4 regions of the Mesorhizobium sp. M1348 genome follow, and region 4 is predicted to be linked to each of the others. Evidence: riboswitches for the same ligand, from Rfam matches in the RefSeq annotation. Region 4 holds a riboswitch; each other region holds the start of a gene.

Region 1 (4,011 bases), on a different contig from region 4:
CAGCCGGCGCAATGTTTCAGGGCGCGCGAGGTCGATAGCCTCGGCCTCGGCGCCGCTATATTCCTTGAACCGGTCAATGGTTGACGTGAACGGCGGCGTTTCCCACCACTCGCCGTGGCCCGAGACAAGCAAGTTAAACATGGCACAGCACCGACCTCACGCCGCCTTCTCCATAGACCACTTCACCCGTTCGGCGAGAAAGGCGGCGAATGATTTCACATTGATATTGCCGCTCGCCTCCTCCAGCCCTGCGAGGTAGGCCTTCCGGTCATCGACTCTGACGACTGTCCAGGGGTAACCGCCTGAAGCCAGCATCGCGTTCATGAGGAACCGCGCCATCCGTCCGTTGCCGTCCGGATAGGGGTGCACATAGCCCACAAGCCAATGCCCCAGCACGGCACGCACGGCGGCCTCCTTCTCCGCCTCCAGCAGGTCGAACAGCTCATTCATACCATCGGCCACCGCTTCGGTACGCGGCGCCACGTGCTGCGAGCCGCGCAGGTACACAGGGTGATTGCGATATCCCGCAAGCGCGCTGGCTTTGAGGATGCCGGCGGTCACTGACGGCGCGAACAGCTCCCGGTACCACTCCCGGTGAGTGTCCCGCGTCAACGCGCCGGCTGGCTTGCCGTTGATGATCGCGGCAACAGAGTCTTTGACCTTCTGGAATGCGAGGTAGTAGCCACGCGCGGCAAGCGCATCCCGGTTCTTGCGGTCCTCTTCATCAATCTCCGGATTCCAGCTCCCCTCGCGCACCCGGCCGATGAGTTCCGGGGTGACGCTGTACCCTTCTATCGACAGCGAATGGTAGGCGTCGCTTTCGTAGATATCCTCGACGAACTTCATATAGGCGTCTTTGTCGGACGGCAGTCCGGGCGCCTTCGGGAATATCTCGATGATGGCTTCGCGCTGCGATTGCCAGATCGCGCGCAGGCGGGCGACCAACGGCGGTACGCCCGCCGCAATGGTTGTCACTCCAATTTGTCCCGCGAACGGATCGGATTCGCGCACGTCATAGCCGGCGGCTTTGAAGGCGGCCACGATTTCATCGGCAAAGGAGTCGCGTCCTACGCGACGGAAGGCCCCCGCAAGCCGTCCCGCCACGGCGGAATGGCCGCCATCAAGCAGCAGGGCCAGAACGGTTGATACGTCGCGCACCGACGCCATGGCGATCTGCATCTCGATAGGGGCGCGCTGGAAGAACGCTTCCGGCACCCGGGTAAGGGCGGCCTCGACAGTGAACACGCGCTGGCCGTTTTTCTCTGTCAGTTCGGCCGGCATCTCCTTGACCTTGAGGTCATAGAGCGAAGTGCCGAACAGCAGGTCGATTCTGTTATTCGTGCCTTTGGGGGTGTTCACCACCACCTGAGGCGGAATAGTGGGCGCTTCCGCGTGCAGAAGCAGCGACTGCTCCGGTGACAGGAACCAGTCCTTGCCGAACCGGTCATTGCAGTAAAGGGAGCAGAACTCCCAGAAGCTCGCGTACCAGGGGGTGGTGTCTTGCTGCTGTGCCTGCGGGCCGGTCGACATGAGCCAGCCTTTGATAACATCGCGCAGGAACCCGTTCTGCAGCAGCCGCTCCCGGTGGACGCGGGTCAGCTCATCTGATTTGAATATGCGCCGCCCACCCTCCTGCAGCTCTTTGAGGACGGCCAGTGATACAGCGAGTTTTTCATGGGGCTTGGCCATGGCCGTGCCTTTGCAACTTTTTTAGAGCTGTGCGATTACAAGTATATAGTGCTGATAGGCGACAAGTCAATGATGCTGTGGAGTTGCAAGTTTTTTAAGTCGTGCGTAACAAGTTTTTTATGCGATAATCGGCAAGTGCGATCGTTTCCATAGCCGCGCGAAGGATCGTTACCCGGATGGGCCGAGACCCAGCTCCCTCTTCTCGGACGAATTCCGGCGTGACGAAATCGGGAATGGCTGCGCCGAAGCTTTCGCCGTCGCGTTGCAGCTTGCCTCGAAGGATCTCGCGGCCGAGGTTCTCGCGGATGGCGACGAATTCCATTTCGGGGGTGATGATGCCGGTGCGCGCATAGGCAAGCTGGGTCACTGCCTTGCCCGACCTGGCCCTGAGCGGCCGGTTGCGCACGGGAAATTCCGGCGTCAGGCGTTCGCCCGCCGCGAATCCATTATCTTCCGGCCGGACATGGCGGCCTTCATAGGCCTCGACATCGCCGCGCGCCAAGATCCACTCGTGGCGAAGCCGGGCAAGGCCCTTGTCGATGCTGGTTTCGACAGTCGGGTCGGTATAGGGGCCGGACGGATCGTAGACGGTGACGGGCGGTTCGCCGGCCGCCGGGTGGACGGAGATTTCGCGCATCGGCACTTTGATGTGCGGATAGAGGACGCCGGACCTATGGATTTTCCGTGAGGCAGGCAGCGGTCCCGTCGAGACGGCGGGGCTGAGGGCATTCATCTTGAGGCTCCTTTGCTCGTTGCATTGGAAACCCAGTTCTGTGCCGGGAGGATGAAAAGACGCTTCTGTCGACCTGCCGAAACAGGACCTCGGGCGTAAACTCCCGCAAAGCGCTTGCACCGTCCCTACGCCAGTATGAACTGGATCAGGTTCAACGGGTCACTGCGCCGCGAATGCCAGCAGTATCTCAGCCCCTTGCCGGGACTCCCCTGGTGAATGCCTCAAATTGAGCGGGCCGGAACTATCTCGTCAAGCGCATTCGGCCCGCGCCGGTGATCGTCGGGCGATCGTCTCGGCCAGGCGCAAGATCGGATGGAGCGTCGCCTGAGAATCGTCTGTTCCTCGATCAGCCTCGCTTATGCTCTGGAGCTTGTTCTCTCGCGCCCGAATTTCCGCGGGGATGGCTGAACGGAGGCGATCCATTTGCGATTTTCAAGTGCGTCGGGCCGCACCCCCACAATCGCTCAACAAGTCGAACACGTCCTGACCCGACTGGGCCTTCAAGTTCGGACCTGAAACCTGGCCGGGTACTGCTGGATGGCAGGGTCTGTCAAGCGGGCGGAAGGGATGAGGAAATGAAAGAGCTGCAGATCAAAACACAGCGATGAATATCGCCTGCGCGATCATCCGGACCAGATCTGATATGAAACATCGTCCGGCCCCGAGATCGAGGCTCCAATCTCGTATAGCTTCCATGCGACGTTCTCTTGGAGTGTTGCGGGATTGGTCCGCTCAACCGGATCTCGGAGCTCAACCCTTTCATCCGTTAGAATGAGCGTTCGAAACGCAGGATTCCGCCGACACTGCTCTTCTTGTTGGCGTTGGTCCAATTCACGTTGGAAGCGTCCAGCTTGCCGACGGCGAAGTTACCGTATCGGCCATAGTCGAGTTCCGCCGTAACTGTGAAATCTGGAAGAAACGCATAGGCGACGTTTGCAGCGACACCATGGTTCTTGAGCTGATCACCGGAGAGCTGAAGCTTGAACGAAGTTGTCTCGTTGAGCTCGTAAGCGGCGCCAGCCCAGAAAGCCCAGTTCCCGCCCCAACTCTTATAGAAGCCGCGACCATGAGCGTCGATGGCGTTCGTGGAGTCGTCGTTGAGCTTGCCGTTGGAACCGTAGCCGAGCATTCCGAACAGCAACAGTTCGTTGGTGACATTGATGTCGACACGGACCTTGGCGGCCACCGATTCGTAGTTGCTATCATAAGCGGCAACGCCGGTGATCGCGCCCCAGCCATGTGTGTATTTCAAGCCGCCGACTACGTGCGGTGCGTAGCTGTCGATTGTGCCGACCACGCCCGAGCCTTCTTCGAGCGAAACCACGGCCGAAAAGCCGTTCCCGGCGTCGAAGTAGTACTGAACCACATTGGTATCGAAAGCGCCGTAGGGAACCGGCGTCTGGTTGAGTACGTCACCCGCGCCGCCAATAAACATGTCGAAGGCCGACCAGTCCTTACCAACTCGGAGGCCACCAAGCTGAATCCAGGCGAAAGTCAAGGTGCTGTCTCCGTTGAAGGCATAGGACCGAGAACTGTCCGAAACCGAAGTGTGGCGGTTGCCGAAGTTCATGCGGGTTTCGGTGTAGGTC
Region 2 (4,011 bases), on a different contig from region 4:
TGCGAGTATGAAATTAAAGGCGGGCTCAGGCTCGGCAGACTTTGGCTCCCGGAGAACAACCGGGTAAGCTACGATCGCTTGGGCATGTTCAGCGAGCGCGGCAGGTGTCATTCCCAGTGCTTTCTCAAACAGGCCGCCCGGACTCCCCACCTGACGAAAAAGCCCTGCAGCTCTTGTCGCATGGCGCGCCGCAGCCACCCGCTTTCCCTCACGGATCTTCACGCCGGCCGCCGCCAACAGGATTAGTCCCTTGAAGAACAGGCGGTGCTGAGCACTTTGTTTCGCAGCCTGCCAGAGAGGCTCCCAGGCTTCATGGGCTTCCCAGTAGTAGCCGTGATTGAAAAGGTCGATTCCCCATCGAAACACATCTGAGCCAAGCGCTTCGCCAACGGCGACGGTCACCGGATCTGATCGGTAACTGTGGCCCAAGGGATCACGCACCGGATGCGGATATTTGCCGGGCAGATACGCATAGCTCGGGAAACTTTTTTCGGGCAGCAGGCGAGGGCGAAACATAGGCCCAGCAAACATGAAAGTGCGTTAATGGGCAATTCATGCTGACCGCGTCGTGACAGGCAAGCAGTCTTAACGGGCTTGTAAAGGGTGGCGAGATTGGCCAAAACGCGCTTTGCCAAATTCATGACGTTGGGTAAGCGGCTGACGCAGGGAGAAGATATGATTTTGCGACTGAAGGAGCGGCTCGGCAAAAGGTTTGAGGAAGAAGTCCAATTCTTCAAAGGCTGGCAGAAGGACAAGAAGGGCGTGGGAGCCCTTATTCCCACTTCGGTTTATGCGGCACGCCGGATGGCAAGCGTGGTGAACCCACGGTCAGGATTGCCGATTCTGGAGCTTGGCGCGGGAACCGGTGTCATCACAAAGGCGATCCTGGCCAGGGGAATCAAGCCGCGCCAGCTGGTTTCAGTCGAATATTCCAGGATTTTCTACGACGGCCTGGTGCAACGCTTTCCGAATGTGGACTTCAGATTGGGCGACGCATTTGCGCTGGACGAAGCGCTGGGTGAGCGCAAAGGTGAACAGTTCGATTGTGTTATAAGTGCAGTCCCGCTGTTGAGCTTTCCAATGCAACAGCGTGTCGCGCTGGTTGAGGATCTGCTTGCCCGTATTCCTGCCGGCCGGCCCGTGATTCAGATCACATACGGACCTCTGTCGCCGGTGATCAAGATGCCAGACCGTTACGTGGTTTCCCACTATGACTTCGTCGTCCGCAACATACCGCCGGCACAGCTCTGGACTTATCGTCGAGCAGACTAGCCAAATCTGGACGGTTTCCTTCTCTGAGGGTTCCGCTGAGTGGTGGCCTTGCACCCAAATAGGATGTGGAACAGAGCAGGGGCAGATGCCAGATTGCCAAGAAGACGACGCGGTCCTGGTTGATTTGACAGTGGGCGGGCCAAATGCGCTTGACAAAGCCGCGCCGGCCCGTTCAACCTGAGGCATTCACCAGGGGAGTCCCGGCAAGGGGCTGAGATACTGCTGGCTTTCGCGGCGCAGTGACCCGTTGAACCTGATCCAGTTCATACTGGCGTAGGGACGGTGCAAGCGCTCTGCGGGAGTTCACGCCCGAGGTCCTGTTTCGGCAGGTCCACAGAAGCGTCTTTTCATCCTTCCGGCACAGAACTGGGTCTCCAATGCATGAGCAAAGGAGCCTAAAGATGAATGCCCTCACCCCCGCCGTGTCGACAGGGCCGCTGGCTGCCTCACGGAAAATCCACAAGTCTGGCGTCCTCCATCCGCACATCAAGGTGCCGATGCGCGAAATCTCCGTCCACCCGACGGCCGGCGAGCCGCCCATCACCGTCTACGATCCGTCCGGCCCCTATACCGACCCGACTGTCGAAACCAGTATCGAAAAAGGCCTGGCCCGGCTTCGCCATGAATGGATTACGGCACGCGGCGATGTCGAAGCCTATGACGGCCGTCATGTCCAGCCGGAAGACAATGGATTTGCGACTGGCGAGCGCCTGACACCGGAATTTCCCATACGCAACCGGCCGCTCAGAGCTAAGGCCGGTAAGGCAGTGACCCAGATTGCCTATGCGCGCGCCGGCATCATCACGCCTGAAATGGAGTTCGTCGCCATCCGCGAGAACCTTGGCCGCGAGATGCTGCGCGGCCAGCTTGAGCGCGACGGCGAAGCCTTCGGCGCGGCGATTCCAGACTTCGTGACGCCGGAATTCGTGCGCGACGAGGTGGCTCGCGGACGCGCGATCATTCCCGCCAATATCAATCATCCCGAGAGTGAGCCGATGATCATCGGCCGCAATTTCCTGGTGAAGATCAACGCCAATATTGGCAACTCGGCGGTCACCTCGTCGATGGCCGAGGAAGTGGAAAAGATGGTCTGGGCCATCCGCTGGGGCGCCGACACGGTGATGGACCTCTCGACCGGCCGCAACATCCACAACATCCGCGAATGGATCGTGCGTAATGCGCCGGTGCCGATCGGCACGGTGCCGCTCTATCAGGCGCTCGAAAAGGTCAACGGCATTGCCGAGAATCTGACCTGGGAGGTCTACCGCGACACGCTGATCGAACAGGCCGAACAGGGCGTCGACTATTTCACCATCCACGCCGGCGTGCGGCTGCATTACATCCCGCTGACCGTTGACCGGGTCACGGGCATCGTCTCGCGCGGCGGCTTGATCATGGCCAAATGGTGCCTGCACCATCACCGGGAGAGCTTCCTCTACGAGCATTTCGCCGAGATCTGCGACATCGCCAGAGCCTACGACGTCTCCTTCTCGCTCGGCGACGGCCTTCGTCCGGGCTCGATCGCCGATGCCAACGACGCGGCGCAGTTCGCCGAGTTGGAAACGCTTGGCGAGCTGACGCAGATCGCCTGGGCGAAGGATTGCCAGGTGATGATCGAGGGCCCCGGCCACGTGCCGATGCACAAGATCAAGCAGAACATGGACAAGCAGCTCGCTGTCTGCGGCGAGGCGCCGTTCTATACGCTTGGACCGCTGACGACCGACATCGCGCCGGGCTACGACCACATCACCTCAGGCATTGGCGCCGCGATGATCGGCTGGTTCGGCACCGCCATGCTCTGCTACGTCACGCCCAAGGAGCATCTCGGCCTTCCCGATCGCAGCGACGTCAAGATCGGCGTGATCACCTACAAGATAGCCGCCCACGCCGCCGACCTGGCGAAGGGCCATCCGGCAGCGAAAGTCAGGGATGATGCGCTTTCCCGCGCGCGCTTCGAGTTCCGCTGGGAGGACCAGTTCAATCTGTCGCTCGACCCGGAAACCGCGCGGTCCTTCCACGACCAGACCTTGCCCAAGGAGGCGCACAAGGTGGCGCATTTCTGCTCGATGTGCGGACCGAAATTCTGCTCCATGCGTATCTCTCACGACATCCGCGCCGAGGCACAGAAAGAGGGCATGGCGGCGATGGCGGCGAAATACCGCGAGGGCGGCGATCTCTACGTGCCGGCGGACGAGACCGGCGCACCGCTTTCGCCACAGGCGCATGAGCCATCATGAAGGTGCTGGTCAAAGGGGCCGGCGTTGCCGGCCTCACCGCCGCCTTCGAGCTCGCCGCACGCGGCGCGGCGGTTTCCGTTGCCGAGACAAGGCCTGGCCTTGGGGGCAATGCGTCGTGGTTCGCCGGCGGCATGTTGGCGCCATGGTGCGAGCGCGAAAGCGCCGAGCAGCCGGTGCTGGATCTCGGGCGCGGTGCCGCCGACTGGTGGGATGCCGCAACGCCCGGCCAGGTGACGCGGACCGGAACGCTGGTCGTGGCCGCGCCGCGCGATGCGGGCGAGCTCGACCGGTTCGCCAGCCGCACGACGGGCTATCGGCGCGTCGAGGAAGATGAAATTGCCTTGCTGGAGCCCGACTTAGCCGGCCGCTTCCGCCGCGGATTGCTCTTTCCCGATGAGGGCCATCTCGATCCGCGCCAGGCGATGGCAGCGCTTCATGACAAGCTCGCGGCCATGGGTGTCGAATTCCACTTCGGCGCCGACGCCCAGCATGTTTTTGGTTT
Region 3 (4,011 bases), on a different contig from region 4:
AAGACATCGCTGACGGTGCGCAGGAGCAGGAACCAGCCGGCGCCGATGACGATGGGCGGCACCACCAGGACGAACCCCGCACCGGTGTCGGCCAGATGTTCGAGCAGTGTCCGCCGGCCTGTTCGCCGGGTGAGCGCCAGCGCCCGGCGCGCCATGACCAGCGACAGCGACAACGCAACAGAGAGCAGCGCCGATAGAAGGGAGAGCACGCCACTGGTCGCCGTCGCTTGCCGCACCGCGCTGTCGCCGGCCAGGCGGCCGAGATCGGCGCCAAGCCCGGCTGCCAGCGTCGCCGCCATCGGCCCGGCGACAAACAGCAATGCCAGCCCGATCACCAGCGCGTTCAGCCCGGTCTCGGCCGCACCGGCTGAAAAATACCGGCGCGGCGCCACCGGTAGATTGGCGTCCCCGACCATATTGGCGCCGAGCCGCGTCAAGGCCAGCACGACGACGAAGGTCAGGGCAATCTGCAGCAGGGTGAGCGTCACCGCCCGCGCCGGGTCGAAGTCGAAACGCAGCGCCTGGTAGATGGCAACCTCCAGCGTCGTCGCGCTGGGTCCGCCGCCGAGTGTAAGCACGATGGTGAAGGAGGTGATGCACAGCATGAAAACGAGCCCGGCAACGCCCGGCAAGGCCGCACGCAGCGGCGGCCATTCGATCAGCCGAAAGGCCGGCGCAGCGCCCATGCCAAGCTGGCTCGCCAGCCGCCATTGGTTGGCCGGCACGGTCTGCAACGCTTCAAGGAACAGCCGCGTTGCCAGCGGCAGATTGAAAAAAACATGGGCCACGAGAATGCCCGACAGGCCGTAGATGCCGGGCCAGCTCTGGCCGCCTAGCGCGCCGAGCGTGCCGGCAAAATAGCCGGCGCGGCCATAGAGCGCCAGGACACCGAGTGCGGCAACAATGGCCGGCAGCGCCAGCGGCACGGCGAAAAGCTGCAGGATGAAGCCTCGCCCGAAAAACTGTGGATGCCGCGACAGGGCACGCGCGACGAACAGCGCCGGCGCGACGGAGAGCAGCGTCGAAAGGACCGCCTGCCAGAGCGTGAAACGGGCGACGCGCAAGAGATAGGAATCGAAAGCGGAGGCGGCGCCGGACAGGTCGCGTGTGGCTTCGACGACGAGCCCGGCGAATGCCCCGCCGATCAGCAGCGCGATGGCGGCGAGCGCGACGATGCCGGCAGTGACGCGGGAGTCAGGACGGCGAGCCTGCATTTCGCGCTACCCAGCTTAACGATGGGTGCTGAGAGGAGGAACTTGGCTGAGGTCGTGTTCCCGCCCACCCCCCTCTGGCCTACCGGCCATCTCCCCCGCAAGGGGGGAGATCGGCAGCTTCGTTGCCCCGCTCATTCCTGCCGCAGTGGAGATTGGCGAAAGCGGCTGAGAGCTCAATCTCCCCCCTTGCGGGGGAGATGGCCGGTAGGCCAGAGGGGGGTGGGCGGGAACGAACACCATATGGAATCCTACTTGCTCATCGCCGCAAGCCACTCATCGACCCAAGCCTTACGATTTGCCGCGACCTCTTCCGGGCTGAACAGCAACGTCTTGGTCGGTTTGACAAGCTTGTCGAACGCCGGATTGAGCGGCTTGTCGGTCTTGCCGGCCGGGAACATCCAGTTGGTTTCGGGAATGACATCCTGGAATTTCGGTCCGGTCATGAAGGCAACGAACTTTTCCGCCAGCGGGTTCTTCGCACCCTTGGTGGTGATCCCCGCAACCTCGATCTGCAGATATTCGCCCTCCTCGAAGGACGCCGCCTGGTAGCGCTCGGTGTTTTCGGCGACCATATGGTAGGCCGGCGAGGTGGTGTAGGACAGCACCATCGGCGCCTCGCCCTTGGTGAACAGGCTGTAGGCCTCGCTCCAGCCCGGCGTCACCGTCAGCACCTTTGACTTGAGCTTGGCCCAGGCTTCCGGCGCCTTGTCGCCATAGACCGACTTGACCCACAACAGCAGGCCAAGGCCCGGCGTCGAGGTGCGCGGATCCTGGATGACGATCTTGTCGCCGGCATCGCCCTCGACCAATTCCCTGAGGCTCTTCGGCGGGCTCTTCAGTTTTTCGGTATCGTAGACGACGGCGAAATAGCCATAGTCGAACGGCACGAAAATATCGTCGCTCCAGGCTCCCGGGACGCTGACGCCCGACACAGCGCCGTGCGGCGAAAACAGGCCGGTTGCCTTGGCGTCCGCAGTCAAATTGGTATCGAGGCCAAGCACGATATCGGCCTTGGTCGCGGCGCCTTCCAGCTTCACACGGTTGAGCAGCGCGACGCCGTCGGCGGCCGAGACGAATTCGACGACGCAGTTGCATTCGGCCTCGAAGGCCTTCTTCACCGCCGGTCCCGGACCCCAATCGGCGGTAAAGCTTTCATAGGTATAGACGGTCAGCTTATCCTGTGCCGATGCCTGCCCTGGCAAGGCCAGCGCGGATGCTGCAAGCAGGATAATCGAGACAAGAGAGTGGAAAAAACTGCGCATCGGCGCCTCCTTCGTTCGCGTTGAAAGGAATTGAGGCGTCGGGCTGTCCGAAACGTCTAATCCCTCCGCCGGTACAAACCGGATCAGGTTCAGCGGGTTGGCAGTCTTGCCTCTCAGCCGGTCCGCGAAGATCGCGTCCGGCACCCCGTTAGAGCGTTGCGACACATAGGCCCGGCCGAAGTGCTGCGCAAGCGGAAGTTTGCCGGGCATCCAAAGCCCAGCCTTCCGTTTCGTCTGCCGTTTCATCTTCCGTTTCCGGGGCAGGGCTGGTAAGGGCCACGAGATATGAGCACATTCACCATCCTGCTTGGCGGCGATCTCATCCGCACGCCGCTGCTCGACCGCCAGGTCGAAGGCTCCCGCGTTATCGCCGCCGATGCCGGCATCGGCCATGCCCGCATGCTGGGCCTGAGGCCGGAACTCTGGGTCGGCGATTTCGATTCCGTGCCTGCCGATTTGCCGGAGGATCTGGCCGCCGTGCCACGGCAGGTGTTTCCCGCCGAAAAGGACAAGACCGACGGTGAACTCGCTATCGCCGCCGCGCTCGAACGCGGTGCTACCAGCCTTGTGCTCGCAGGCGCCTTCGGCGGCAAACGCACCGACCACATCTTCCTGCATCTGGCGCTGAGCGTCCGGCTGGCGGAAGGCGGAACGGAAGTGCTTTTGACCAGCGGCGCACAGGAAGGCATTCCCTTGCTGCCCGGAAAGGTTGGCTTCGACTATGCCGACGGCACACTGTTTTCGGTGCTCGGCTTTTCGGATCTTGCCGGCCTGACAGTCACCGGCGCCAAATGGCCGCTCGCCCATGTCGAGGTTGCCTTCGGGTCGTCGCTGACCATTTCCAATGAGGTCAAGGGCCGGCTGGAAATCGCGCTGGCCAGCGGCCGCGCGCTGCTGCTCGCGCATCCTTTTCCCCTACCTGAAAGCTGATATGGCGCCGCCGCTTCTCAATCTCGACGGGATAAAGCTGACCTTTGGCGGCACGCCGCTGCTCGACGGTGCCGCCCTGACGGCTTCGGCTGGCGACAAGATCGCCCTGGTTGGCCGCAACGGCTCGGGCAAGTCGACGCTCCTCAAGATCGCTGCCGGGCTGATCGAACCGCAGGACGGCGAAGTCTTCCGCCAGCCCTCGGCGACTGTGCGCTATTTGCCGCAAATGCCCGACATGGACGGTTTTGCGACCATTCGCGCCTATGTCGAGGCGGGGCTCGGACCCGCCGACGATCCCTACCGCGCCACCTATCTGATGGAGCATCTCGGCCTGTCCGGCGAGGAACGGCCGAACGACCTCTCCGGCGGCGAGGCGCGGCGCGCGGCCCTCGCCCGCGTCATGGCGCCGGAGCCCGACATTCTCCTCCTCGATGAGCCGACCAATCATCTCGACCTTTCGGTCATCGAATGGCTGGAGGAGGAGCTTGCCCGCACCTCCTCGGCGCTGGTCGTCATCTCGCATGACCGCCGTTTTCTCGAACGCGTGTCGCGCGCCACAATCTGGCTCGACCGCGGCCAGACCCGCCGCCTCGACAAGGGCTTTG
Region 4 (4,011 bases):
CCTCCTTGCTCGGACCGCCGCCTTTCTTTTGCTCAAAGACTCGCGATCAAGCTATGCGATCGAGGGCGAGCGCCCGCCGCAAGATCGCATCCAGCGCTGGGGCCGCGCCATCGGCGAAGCCGGCCGCTGGCCGATCGATCGCGATGAGCTGCTGCGTCTGCAAAGAATTGTACTTGGCGACGCCCGTTTAGTAAGACTTGGCTTCCGAAAAGAAGGGGGTTTCGTCGGTGAGCATGACCGAGACAACGGCACGCCCCTGCCCGATCACATCAGCGCTCGGCCCGAGGACCTGCCGCGGCTAATCGATGGAATGGCGGCCTTCGATCAGGGCCCCGCGCAGAACCTTGATGCAGTCATAGCCGCCGCAATCCTCGCCTTCGGCTTTGTCTACATCCACCCGTTCGAGGACGGAAACGGCCGCATTCACCGCTACCTAATCCACCACGTCCTTGCCATGCGCGGCTTCAATCCGCCGGGAGTGGTCTTTCCCGTCTCGGCCGCGATCCTGGACCAGATCAACGAGTACAGGGGCGTGCTCGAGAGCTATTCGCAGCGCCTTCTGCCGTTGGTGGAATGGGAACCGACGCCGCAATTCAACGTCCGGGTGCTGAATGACACCGGTGATTTCTACCGGTTCTTCGATGCAACCCCGCACGCCGAATTCCTCTATGCCTGCGTTCGGCGGACGATCGAACGGGACCTTCCCGAGGAAACCGCATTTCTGCAGCGCTACGATCAATTCCGGCAGCAGGTGGACGCCTTTATCGAGATGCCCGAGCGGTTGACCGATCTGCTCTTCCGTTTTCTTCACCAGAATGATGGACATCTGTCGAACCGCGCGCGCGAAAAGGAATTCGCCGCGCTGACCAGTGACGAGGCAGGAAGAATCGAGGCGATCTACGCGCAAACCTTTGGTGCCCATTGAAGGCGTGATCATCAGGATCGATTTTTAGTCCGACCGTTTGCGATTCCCTTGTCCCTGCCTTCATCTCCCACGCTTGACTTGTCGCCGAGACATGCACGATTTTTTCCGCACGGTCTGACCGGCCGCCGATCGGCCGCGGCCAGAACGCGCTTGACAAACCGGCGCCGGCCCGTTCAACCTGACGCATTCACCAGGGGAGTCCCGGCAAGGGGCTGAGATACTGCTTGCTTTCGCGGCGCAGTGACCCGTTGAACCTGATCCAGTTCATACTGGCGTAGGGACGGTGCAAGCGCTTTGCGGGAGTTTACGCCCCAGGTCCTGTTTCGGCAGGTCGACAGAAGCGTCTTTTCATCCTTCCGGCACAGAACTGGGTCTCCAATGCATGAGCAAAGGAGCCTCAAGATGAATGCCCTCACTCCCGCCGTCTCGACGGGACCGCTGCCAGCCTCGCGGAAAATCCACAAGCCCGGCGTCCTCCATCCGCAGATCAGGGTGCCGATGCGCGAAATCTCCGTCCATCCAACGGCCGGCGAGCCGCCCGTCACCGTCTACGATCCGTCCGGCCCCTATACCGACCCGGCTGTCGAAACCAGCATTGAAAACGGTCTTGCCCGGCTTCGCCACGAATGGATCACGGCGCGCGGCGATGTCGAGGCCTATGACGGCCGCCGCGTGCGGCCGGAGGACAACGGATTTGTGACCGGTGAGCGCCTGACGCCGGAATTTCCCATTCGCAACCGGCCACTCAGGGCCAAGGCAGGCAAGGCGGTGACCCAGCTTGGCTATGCGCGCGCCGGCATCATCACCCCCGAGATGGAGTTCGTCGCCATCCGCGAGAACTTCGGCCGTCAGATGTTGCGCGGCAAGCTGCAGCGCGACGGCGAAGCCTTCGGCGCGGCCATCCCCGATTTCGTAACGCCGGAGTTCGTGCGCGACGAGGTGGCGCGCGGACGCGCGATCATTCCCGCCAACATCAATCATCCCGAGAGCGAGCCGATGATCATCGGCCGCAATTTCCTGGTCAAGATCAACGCCAATATCGGTAATTCGGCGGTCACCTCCTCGATGGCCGAGGAAGTGGAAAAGATGGTGTGGGCGATCCGCTGGGGCGCCGACACGGTGATGGACCTGTCGACTGGCCGCAACATCCACAACATCCGCGAATGGATCGTGCGCAATGCGCCGGTGCCGATCGGCACGGTGCCGCTCTACCAGGCGCTGGAGAAGGTGGGCGGCATCGCCGAGGATCTGAGCTGGGAGGTCTATCGAGACACGCTGATCGAGCAGGCCGAACAAGGCGTCGACTACTTCACCATCCATGCCGGTGTGCGGCTGCATTACATCCCGCTGACCGTCGACCGGGTCACGGGCATTGTCTCGCGCGGCGGCTCAATCATGGCCAAATGGTGCCTGCACCATCACCGGGAAAGCTTCCTCTACGAGCATTTCGCGGAAATCTGCGACATCTGCCGCGGCTATGACGTCTCCTTCTCGCTCGGCGACGGGCTTCGTCCGGGCTCGATCGCCGACGCCAATGATGCGGCGCAATTCGCCGAGCTGGAAACGCTCGGTGAATTGACGAAGATCGCCTGGGCAAAGGACTGCCAGGTGATGATCGAGGGGCCGGGCCACGTGCCGATGCACAAGATCAAACAGAACATGGACAAGCAGCTCGCCGTCTGCGGTGAGGCGCCGTTCTATACGCTTGGCCCGCTGACGACCGACATCGCGCCAGGCTACGACCACATCACCTCAGGTATCGGCGCCGCCATGATCGGCTGGTTCGGCACAGCCATGCTCTGCTACGTCACGCCCAAGGAGCATCTTGGCCTTCCCGATCGCGACGACGTCAAGACCGGCGTAATCACCTACAAGATCGCCGCCCATGCCGCCGATCTGGCGAAGGGTCATCCGGCTGCAAAGGTTAGGGATGATGCCCTTTCCCGGGCGCGCTTCGAGTTCCGCTGGGAGGACCAGTTCAACCTGTCGCTCGATCCCGAAACCGCGCGGTCCTTCCACGACCAGACCTTGCCCAAGGAGGCGCACAAGCTGGCACATTTCTGCTCGATGTGCGGTCCGAAATTCTGTTCCATGCGTATCTCTCACGATATCCGCACGGAGGCCCAAAAAGAGGGAATGGCCGCGATGGCGGCGAAATACCGCGAGGGCGGCGACCTCTACGTGCCCTCGGACGAGACCGGCGCACCGCTTGTGCCGGAGGCACATGAGCGATCATGAGACTGCTGGTCAAAGGGGCTGGCGTCGGCGGCCTCACCGTCGCCTTCGAACTCGCCACGCGCGGCGCGGCTGTGACCGTTGCCGAGACAAGGCACAGCCTTGGCGGCAATGCGTCATGGTTCGCCGGCGGTATGCTGGCGCCATGGTGCGAGCGTGAAAGCGCGGAGCAGCCAGTGCTGGATCTCGGACGCGATGCCGCCGACTGGTGGGATGCGGTACTGCCGGGTCACGTGACACGGGCCGGAACCCTGGTCGTGGCCGCGCCGCGCGATGCGGGCGAGCTCGACCGGTTCGCCAGCCGCACCTCGGGTCATCGGCGTGTCGATGAAGATGAAATCGTGTTGCTCGAGCCCGACCTCGCCGGCCGCTTCCGCCGCGGACTGCTCTTCCCCGACGAAGCCCATCTCGACCCGCGTCAGGCGATGGCGGCACTTCATGATAGGCTGGCGGCGATGGGCGTCGAGTTCCACTTCGGCGCCGACGCTTCGGCTGTTTCCGGTTTCGATCGCCAGATCGAATGCACGGGAATGGCGGCGGGCGATGACCGACTGCGCGGCGTTCGCGGCGAGATGCTAATCCTGAATACGCCTGATGTCTCGCTGTCGCGCCCAGTCAGGCTGCTTCATCCGCGCTTTCCGCTTTATGCGGTGCCACGCACCGACCACCGTTTCATGATCGGCGCGACGATGATTGAAAGCCAGTCTGTCGGACCGGTCACGGCGCGATCGATGATGGAGCTGCTGGGTGCCGCCTATGCCCTCCATCCGGCCTTTGGCGAGGCCGAGATCGTTGAAACCGGTGTTGGCGTCCGTCCAGCCTTTCCCGACAACCTGCCGCGCGTGGAAACG

The links. A riboswitch is a leader RNA that binds a small molecule or an ion and turns the genes downstream of it on or off. The one in region 4 is predicted to bind thiamine pyrophosphate.
Region 1: it holds a riboswitch for thiamine pyrophosphate, as region 4 does, so the genes downstream of both, NKH13_RS33675 (phosphomethylpyrimidine synthase ThiC) here and thiC (phosphomethylpyrimidine synthase ThiC) in region 4, are expected to answer to the same signal.
Region 2: it holds a riboswitch for thiamine pyrophosphate, as region 4 does, so the genes downstream of both, thiC (phosphomethylpyrimidine synthase ThiC) here and thiC (phosphomethylpyrimidine synthase ThiC) in region 4, are expected to answer to the same signal.
Region 3: it holds a riboswitch for thiamine pyrophosphate, as region 4 does, so the genes downstream of both, thiB (thiamine ABC transporter substrate binding subunit) here and thiC (phosphomethylpyrimidine synthase ThiC) in region 4, are expected to answer to the same signal.

Annotation. Positions count from the first base shown of each region.
Region 1 covers NZ_JAMYLH010000046.1:5,658-9,668, forward strand. Annotated here, with positions in the region: gene NKH13_RS33665 (hypothetical protein) at 1-141, opposite strand, end outside; gene NKH13_RS33670 (Fic family protein) at 157-1,689, opposite strand; partial or broken gene NKH13_RS33675 (phosphomethylpyrimidine synthase ThiC) at 1,865-2,422, opposite strand; TPP riboswitch at 2,527-2,643, opposite strand; gene NKH13_RS33680 (porin) at 3,189-4,011, opposite strand, start outside.
Region 2 covers NZ_JAMYLH010000017.1:94,216-98,226, reverse strand. Annotated here, with positions in the region: gene NKH13_RS24360 (DUF309 domain-containing protein) at 1-516, opposite strand, end outside; gene pmtA (phospholipid N-methyltransferase PmtA) at 676-1,272, shown strand; TPP riboswitch at 1,454-1,570, shown strand; gene thiC (phosphomethylpyrimidine synthase ThiC) at 1,674-3,509, shown strand; gene thiO (glycine oxidase ThiO) at 3,506-4,011, shown strand, end outside.
Region 3 covers NZ_JAMYLH010000001.1:189,830-193,840, reverse strand. Annotated here, with positions in the region: gene thiP (thiamine/thiamine pyrophosphate ABC transporter permease) at 1-1,214, opposite strand, end outside; gene thiB (thiamine ABC transporter substrate binding subunit) at 1,463-2,476, opposite strand; TPP riboswitch at 2,520-2,634, opposite strand; gene NKH13_RS00940 (thiamine diphosphokinase) at 2,762-3,406, shown strand; gene NKH13_RS00935 (ABC-F family ATP-binding cassette domain-containing protein) at 3,408-4,011, shown strand, end outside.
Region 4 covers NZ_JAMYLH010000004.1:170,217-174,227, forward strand. Annotated here, with positions in the region: gene NKH13_RS09745 (Fic family protein) at 1-925, shown strand, start outside; TPP riboswitch at 1,108-1,224, shown strand; gene thiC (phosphomethylpyrimidine synthase ThiC) at 1,328-3,163, shown strand; gene thiO (glycine oxidase ThiO) at 3,160-4,011, shown strand, end outside.